Regions from separate parts of the Exiguobacterium sp. LL15 genome, predicted to be linked through region 1. Evidence: a T-box and tRNA genes for the amino acid it is inferred to sense, from the RefSeq annotation. Region 1 holds a T-box; the other holds one or more tRNA genes.

Evidence for each region. The T-box of region 1 lies ahead of ileS (isoleucine--tRNA ligase). A T-box ahead of a tRNA ligase gene usually reads a tRNA of that ligase, here a tRNA-Ile.
Region 2: it encodes a tRNA-Ile, which carries the amino acid that the T-box ahead of ileS (isoleucine--tRNA ligase) is inferred to sense. The anticodon was not compared.

Annotation. Positions count from the first base shown of each region.
Region 1 covers NZ_JANFNX010000001.1:1,555,182-1,558,606, forward strand. Annotated here, with positions in the region: gene ileS (isoleucine--tRNA ligase) at 1-1,499, opposite strand, end outside; T-box leader at 1,556-1,801, opposite strand; gene NOM72_RS08165 (GNAT family N-acetyltransferase) at 1,887-2,471, shown strand; gene NOM72_RS08170 (hypothetical protein) at 2,440-2,970, opposite strand; gene NOM72_RS08175 (hypothetical protein) at 2,977-3,360, opposite strand; gene NOM72_RS08180 (helix-turn-helix transcriptional regulator) at 3,353-3,425, opposite strand, start outside.
Region 2 covers NZ_JANFNX010000001.1:1,975,729-1,979,153, reverse strand. Annotated here, with positions in the region: gene NOM72_RS10380 (Na/Pi cotransporter family protein) at 1-1,397, shown strand, start outside; tRNA gene NOM72_RS10375 (tRNA-Met) at 1,525-1,598, shown strand; tRNA gene NOM72_RS10370 (tRNA-Ile) at 1,610-1,683, shown strand; gene NOM72_RS10365 (alpha-amylase) at 1,800-3,260, shown strand; gene NOM72_RS10360 (superoxide dismutase) at 3,354-3,425, shown strand, end outside.

The sequences.
Region 1 (3,425 bases):
GTCGGACACGAGACCGATAACGCATCAACGTATGGTTTATGCAACTCGACGGATTCCGTCGATGTCGTCGTCCGGTGCAACAAGTCAGCCTTGTTTTTTGGAACGAACGTCGTGTCACACGCTTCACACTCCCAGACGTTCAGTGGTGTACCCCAGTAGCGATTACGACTGATGTTCCAGTCGACGAGTTGCTCGAGGAACTTCCCGAACCGTCCTTCCTTGACGTGATCGGGGTACCACGTCACAGATGCATTGTTCGCAAGGAGTTGTTCCTTGACGGCCGTCGTCTCGATGAACCAGTTGTCTTGTGCGTAATAGAGCAGTGGCGAGTCACATCGCCAACAATGCGGATAGCTGTGCGTATAGCGTTTTTTCGCAAACAAGCGTCCCTGTTCAGCGAGCAGCTGGATGATCGCGACGTCTGACTCCTTGACGGATCGACCAACGAGTGGTGGAACGGCATCCGTGTAACATCCAGCAGCATCGACGACATTAACGAATGACAGACCGTTTTCCCGGACGACCCGGTAATCTTCTTCCCCGTACGCTGGAGCAAGATGGACAAGTCCGGTTCCGCTCGTTGCTTGGACGAAGGACGCCCCGACGACCGTATGACCATTCTCTGGCGTCACGAAATCAAACGGTGGTTCATAACGCAAACCGACGAGTTCCGCACCGAGCTGTTCGGATACGACCTCGACGGATTCCGAGAACAGTTCAGCGACTAACGCTTTAGCGACAATGAATCGCTCTCCTTCGAACGCTACTGTGACATACGTCAATTCCGGATGAACCGCCACCGCGACGTTTGCCGGTAACGTCCACGGTGTCGTCGTCCACGCTAGTAGAAATGTCTGTTCCATGCCGACGATCGGGAGTTTGACCGTCGCCGATAAGTCCGTCACGTCCTGATAGCCTTGCGCGACTTCATGGGAACTGAGTGACGTCTGACAGCTCGGACAATACGGTGATACACGATGTCCCTTCGTCAACCATCCTTTGTCATGGATCGTCCCGAGAATATGCCAGACGCTTTCGATATACTCGTCCTCCATCGTCACGTAAGGGTCATCCATGTCGACCCAGTAGCCGAGTTTTTCCGTGAAGGCACGCCACTGTGTTTCATAGGAGAAGACACTTTCCTTACAGCGTGCGATGAATGCTTCAACACCATAGTCTTCGATCGCTTGTTTGCCGGAGATGCCGAGTTGTTTCTCGACCCCGAGTTCGACCGGTAGTCCATGTGTATCCCAGCCAGCTTTTCGTTCGACCCGGAATCCTTGCATCGTCTTATAGCGGGCGACGGTATCCTTGACGGTTCGTCCGAGTGCATGACCGACGTGGGGTAAGCCGTTCGCGGTCGGCGGTCCTTCGTAGAATACGAATTCCGCTTCCGTGCGTTGTTCAATCGATCGTGCGAAGACTTGGTCTTGTTTCCATCTGTTGCGGACACGCTCCTCGCGTTGTTGTACGGTTTCTGCTTGATTTTGTGACGTCATCTCTTGTTCGCTCCTTTGTCGGTAACTAAGAGAATACAAAAAAGTCCGCCCCCTTTGACAGGGACGGACTTCACCGCGATACCACCCATATTCCGCCGAGAATGCTTATTCTCGACAGCACTTAGTTGCACACTATCATGCGCATTCCATGTAACGGTGGACACCCGGTCACGCTTACTGAATGGTTCAGCGTGACTTCTCAGAGAGGATCTTCATGATTGATCTGGCTACCGGCTCTCAGCAATCCCGGTTTTCTGTAAGGCAGAGGGACAATCATTACTCTTTCTCGTCAACGAAATGATATGCTCTTGTTGTGGAGAATCTTACCATATGACTTAAAGACTGCACAACAGCTTTATACATTTTCTTGCAAAGGAGTTTTTTTGAATGTTACATACTTTCCCAACGCTTAAAACGAACCGTCTCGTCTTACGCGAAGTGTTACCCGAAGATGCTACGAGTGTCCTCGCCTATTTATCAGACGAACAAGTCGTCAAACAGATGGGGCTCGACCCCTTTCAATCAGAAGCAGACGCGCTTGAAGAGATTGACTGGTACGCTTCGATTCGTCGCGATGGCACGGGTATCCGGTTCGGGATCGCGTTACAAGAAGACGATGTCATCATCGGCAGTTGCGGATTCTTGAATCAGTCGGCACGCCATCAGCGGGCAGAACTTGGTTTTGAGTTGAATCCTGCCTATCAGGGACAAGGCATCGCGAAAGAAGCAGCACTTGCAGTCATCACATATGGGTTTGAGAAGCTCTCTTTAAATCGTATCGAAGCACTTGTCTTACCAGCAAATACTGCTTCACACCAATTGCTTGAACGGCTTGGATTCCAGCGGGAAGGGTTGCTTCGTCAATATGAGAAAACACGTGGTCAGTTCGATGATTTGTATATGTACTCGATTTTGCGGAGTGAGTGGTCTGTCAAAGATCTCACTTTAGGTTCTTCGACTCTAACTCTTTGATCCGTCGGTAGACTTCTTCTACTTCTGATTGCGCAAACCAAGCATCGGGATGCTTTTCAAACATCAACAAATTGATGTACCATTCGATGTTATCAGGATCTAGTTCGACTGCTTTTTTTGCATGGAATAAAGCGATTACGCAAGCTCCCTCGAGATGGCAAAGTGGATGTAGCATCAATGAAGATGTCAAATCATGTATCTCGCTCGATTCGTGGTGTTGGAGTAAATAATTCATAAAGGCATATATCGTGAGATGAAACGTATCAAACCCTGCACTAAGAATCATGTTGAATTGCTCTTCTTTTGTTAACTCTAAAAATAGTTTCGCTGCTTTCTCGAAATCCATCTCAGCAATATGTTTCCTTAATCGGTACTCTAATTCTGTCACGGTGATTCCCTTCCTCCATAAAAAATCGCTGTTAATTGGCACTTGCACTTTTACACGAGTCGTCTCTCCCAGTAATGTATCTAACATCCATTGCAGAAGATCGACTGCCATTCCTTTTCATCGATAGGATCGTGCCTTTAGGAATTCAATGATCGGCAACAGTGTCAGTCCGATCGCGAACAAGACGATCAATAACAGATTCGCTGATTCATGCAAAAAGTAATCGAGACAGATGAATCCAAAAATCAGGACGATCAGAATTTTGTAGCTAACGAGCCCACTCTCCGTCGTAATCTTTTCTCCAAGTTCATCATTCGGTGTCGGTCGACTGTCTTCTCCTGAACGTGCCCACGTAAAATACGAGAAGAACATGATCAACAAAATCGCCAATTGAACAATCGAGAAGAACGTTACGTTGTTTTCGATGATCATACTAATGATGGTAAGACTCGCCACTATCACGAGCGTTACTAAAAATAAACCCGTTTTTTTCTTAGACATCCCATTCCTCCTGTTCTGAAATGAACAGATGATCGACTTGTGTCTGCAATACTTTGGCGATATTA
Region 2 (3,425 bases), 420 kb from region 1:
ATTTACGACAGGCGATTGGAGTCGTCATGGGGGCTAACATCGGAACAACGATTACGGCCTTCATCATCGGCTTTAACGTCAAGGAAGCTGCGCTTCCAGCAATCGCCATTGGTGCTTTCTTGATCTTCTTCTTCAATAAAGAACGGGTTCAATACATCGGACAGATTTTCTTTGGCTTCGGTGCATTGTTCTATGGTTTGACATTGATGGGCGACGGAATGGCTCCACTTGAGTCAAGTGTCTGGTTCCGTGAGTTGACGGTATCGATGTCGGATAACCCATTGCTTGGTGTATTCGTCGGAACGATCTTTACCGTTCTTGTTCAGTCGTCGTCAGCAACGATCGGTATCTTACAAGAGCTATACGCTGGTGGCATGATCGATATCAAAGCAGCACTTCCCGTCTTGTTCGGTGATAACATCGGAACGACAATCACAGCAGTACTCGCAGCACTTGGTGCGTCGATTGCAGCTAAACGAACAGCAGCAGCACACGTCATCTTCAATATCATCGGAACAGTATTGTTCCTGATTGCATTACCAATCTTCTCAAGCTTCATTACTTGGATCACAGGCGCGCTTGATTTAGGTCCAAAAATGCAAATCGCCTTTGCACATGGAACATTCAACGTCGTCAATACGTTGATTCAGTGTTGGTTCATTGCGCAAATCGCATGGCTTGTACAAAAAATCGTACCGGGTACGGATACGACGATTGATTCAAAACCGCGTCATCTGGATCAAAATATCTTGAACCAATCTTCAGCACTCGCATTAAACCAAGCAAAGCTCGAAGTATTGCGTATGGGTGAATTCTCGAAAGACGCACTTGCAAAAGCACAGCGTTACACACAATCGCATGATAAGAAAGATGTATCGGAATCACAACAGATTGAATATGCGATCAACCATTTAAATACAGAAGTCACGAGTTATCTCGTTAAAGTAGCGGCACATGATTTATCAGAGCGTGAATCAAATGAGCACTCGTTACTGATGCATGCCGTCAACGATTTTGAACGGATTGGTGACCACGTCGAAAACATCGTCGAATTGGTTGACTTCCAAATCGTCAACCGGATTCAGTTCACATCATCAGCGAAGCAAGAGCTTGATGACATGTACGCTTTGGCACAAGAAATCGTCGATTGTGCCGTTCGCGCTGTCGAAGAGGATGATGTCACACGAGCTCGCAAGGTTCTGGAACTCGAAGGTAAACTCGATGCACTCGAACGGTCATTCCGTAAGCATCACGTCCTTCGTGTTAACGCTGGCGAATGTACGGGACAAGCAGGGATGATCTTCGTCGATCTCTTGTCGAACCTCGAACGAATTGGCGATCACGCTGTCAACATCACGGATCTCGTCCTTGAACAGCGGACGGCTTTAACGAACTAAGTGAAATACGATTTATCTATGACAGCTGATTTCAAAAAATGAAATCAGCTGTTTATTTTTTTGAAATAGCATATTGACAAGTTTCGCTACATCTCGTAATCTAGTAAGAGTAAGAAACATACATCATGGCGGTGTAGCTCAGCTGGCTAGAGCGTACGGTTCATACCCGTGAGGTCGTGGGTTCGACTCCCTCCGCCGCTACTATTACTTAAGGACCCTTAGCTCAGCTGGTCAGAGCAGACGGCTCATAACCGTCCGGTCGCAGGTTCGAGCCCTGCAGGGTCCATTCAGTAGAACGCTTCTCGTTGAAAAACGAGGAGCGTTTATTTTTGTTCCCCCGGGGAATAGTAAAGATATTGTAATAATATTCATACTATAGTAACTAAGGGAGAGCGAAGAGAGATGGAACGTAACCATACGATGATGCAGTTTTTTGAGTGGCATGTAGAGAATGATGGGAAGCACTGGCAACGCTTGAAAGAGCGGGCGCCTGAATTACGTGCTGCCGGCATCACGTCCGTGTGGATTCCACCGGCGTCAAAAGGTCAATCGGATGAAGATACAGGATATGGCATCTATGACGTCTATGATTTAGGCGAATTTGATCAAAAAGGAACGGTCCGTACGAAATACGGTACGAAAGATGAACTCGTCGAAGCGATCCAGGTTGCTCGTGAGAACGATATCGCTGTTTACGCGGATGTCGTCATGAACCATAAAGCAGCAGCCGATGAACTCGAGACAATCAATGTCGTCGAAGTCCATCCGGAAGATCGTTCGAAAGAAATTTCAGAAGAGTTTGAAATCGAAGCTTGGACGAAGTTTACGTTCCCGGGACGTAACGGAAAATATTCAGATTTCATCTGGACACATGAATTTTTCAATGGAACGGATTTTGATGCTCGTGAAGAAAAGACGGGTGTCTTTAAAATTTCCGGTAAAAATAAAGATTGGAATGATCAAGTTGATGATGAATTCGGAAACTATGACTATTTGATGTTCGCGAACATCGATTATAATCACCCTGAAGTCCGAGAAGAAATGATCCGCTGGGGACATTGGTTCCAAGAAACAATTGATTGCCAAGGTTTCCGACTCGATGCCATCAAACATATCAACTATGAATTCGTTCATGAATTCGCAAAATCAATGATTGAAAAAAGTGAAGGTGACTTCTATATGGTCGGTGAGTTCTGGAAATCAGATCTCGATGATTGTCGTCATTTCCTCGATAGCGTCGACTATACGATCGATTTATTCGATGTTCCGCTTCATTACAAGTTCCATGAAGCTTCGAAGCAGGGGCAAGACTTTGATATGACGACGTTGTTTGCGGATACCCTTGTCGAATCACACCCGACGAATGCCGTCACGTTCGTCGATAATCACGATTCACAACCGGGCGAATCACTGGAGTCGTGGGTGGATGACTGGTTTAAACAACATGCTTACGCGGCGATTTTACTTCGTAAAGATGGTTATCCATGTGTCTTCTACGGTGACTATTATGGTGTGCAAGGACCACATCCGGTAGAAGGAAAAAAAGAAATGATTGATGCCTTACTCTATGCACGGTATCACAAAGCGTATGGTGAACAAGAAGATTATCTCGATGATCCACATTGTGTCGGTTGGGTTCGTCGTGGAGTTGAGGAAATTGAGAACTCCGGCTGTGCGGTCTTATTGTCGAATGCCGATATGTGTGAAAAACGGATGTTTGTCGGTGAAGAACGTGCAGGTCAAGAATGGTTTGACTATACGAACCATCAAGATCACCCTGTTGTGATCGACGATGAAGGATTTGGTGTCTTCCCAGTTCCAGGTGGTGGTGTATCAGTTTTTGCTCCACGAGAAGTCGAGTAAATCCGAGGGTCTTGACTTGCGTCAACACAGGTTCTTTTGCTAGTCTTAAAGGGTATTGAAGTTTTCGAAAATAGTACAAAGGGGGACATGAACATGTCAAAATTTGAATTACCAGAACTCGGCTACGCTTATGATGCGCTTGAGCCACATATCGATGCTCGTACG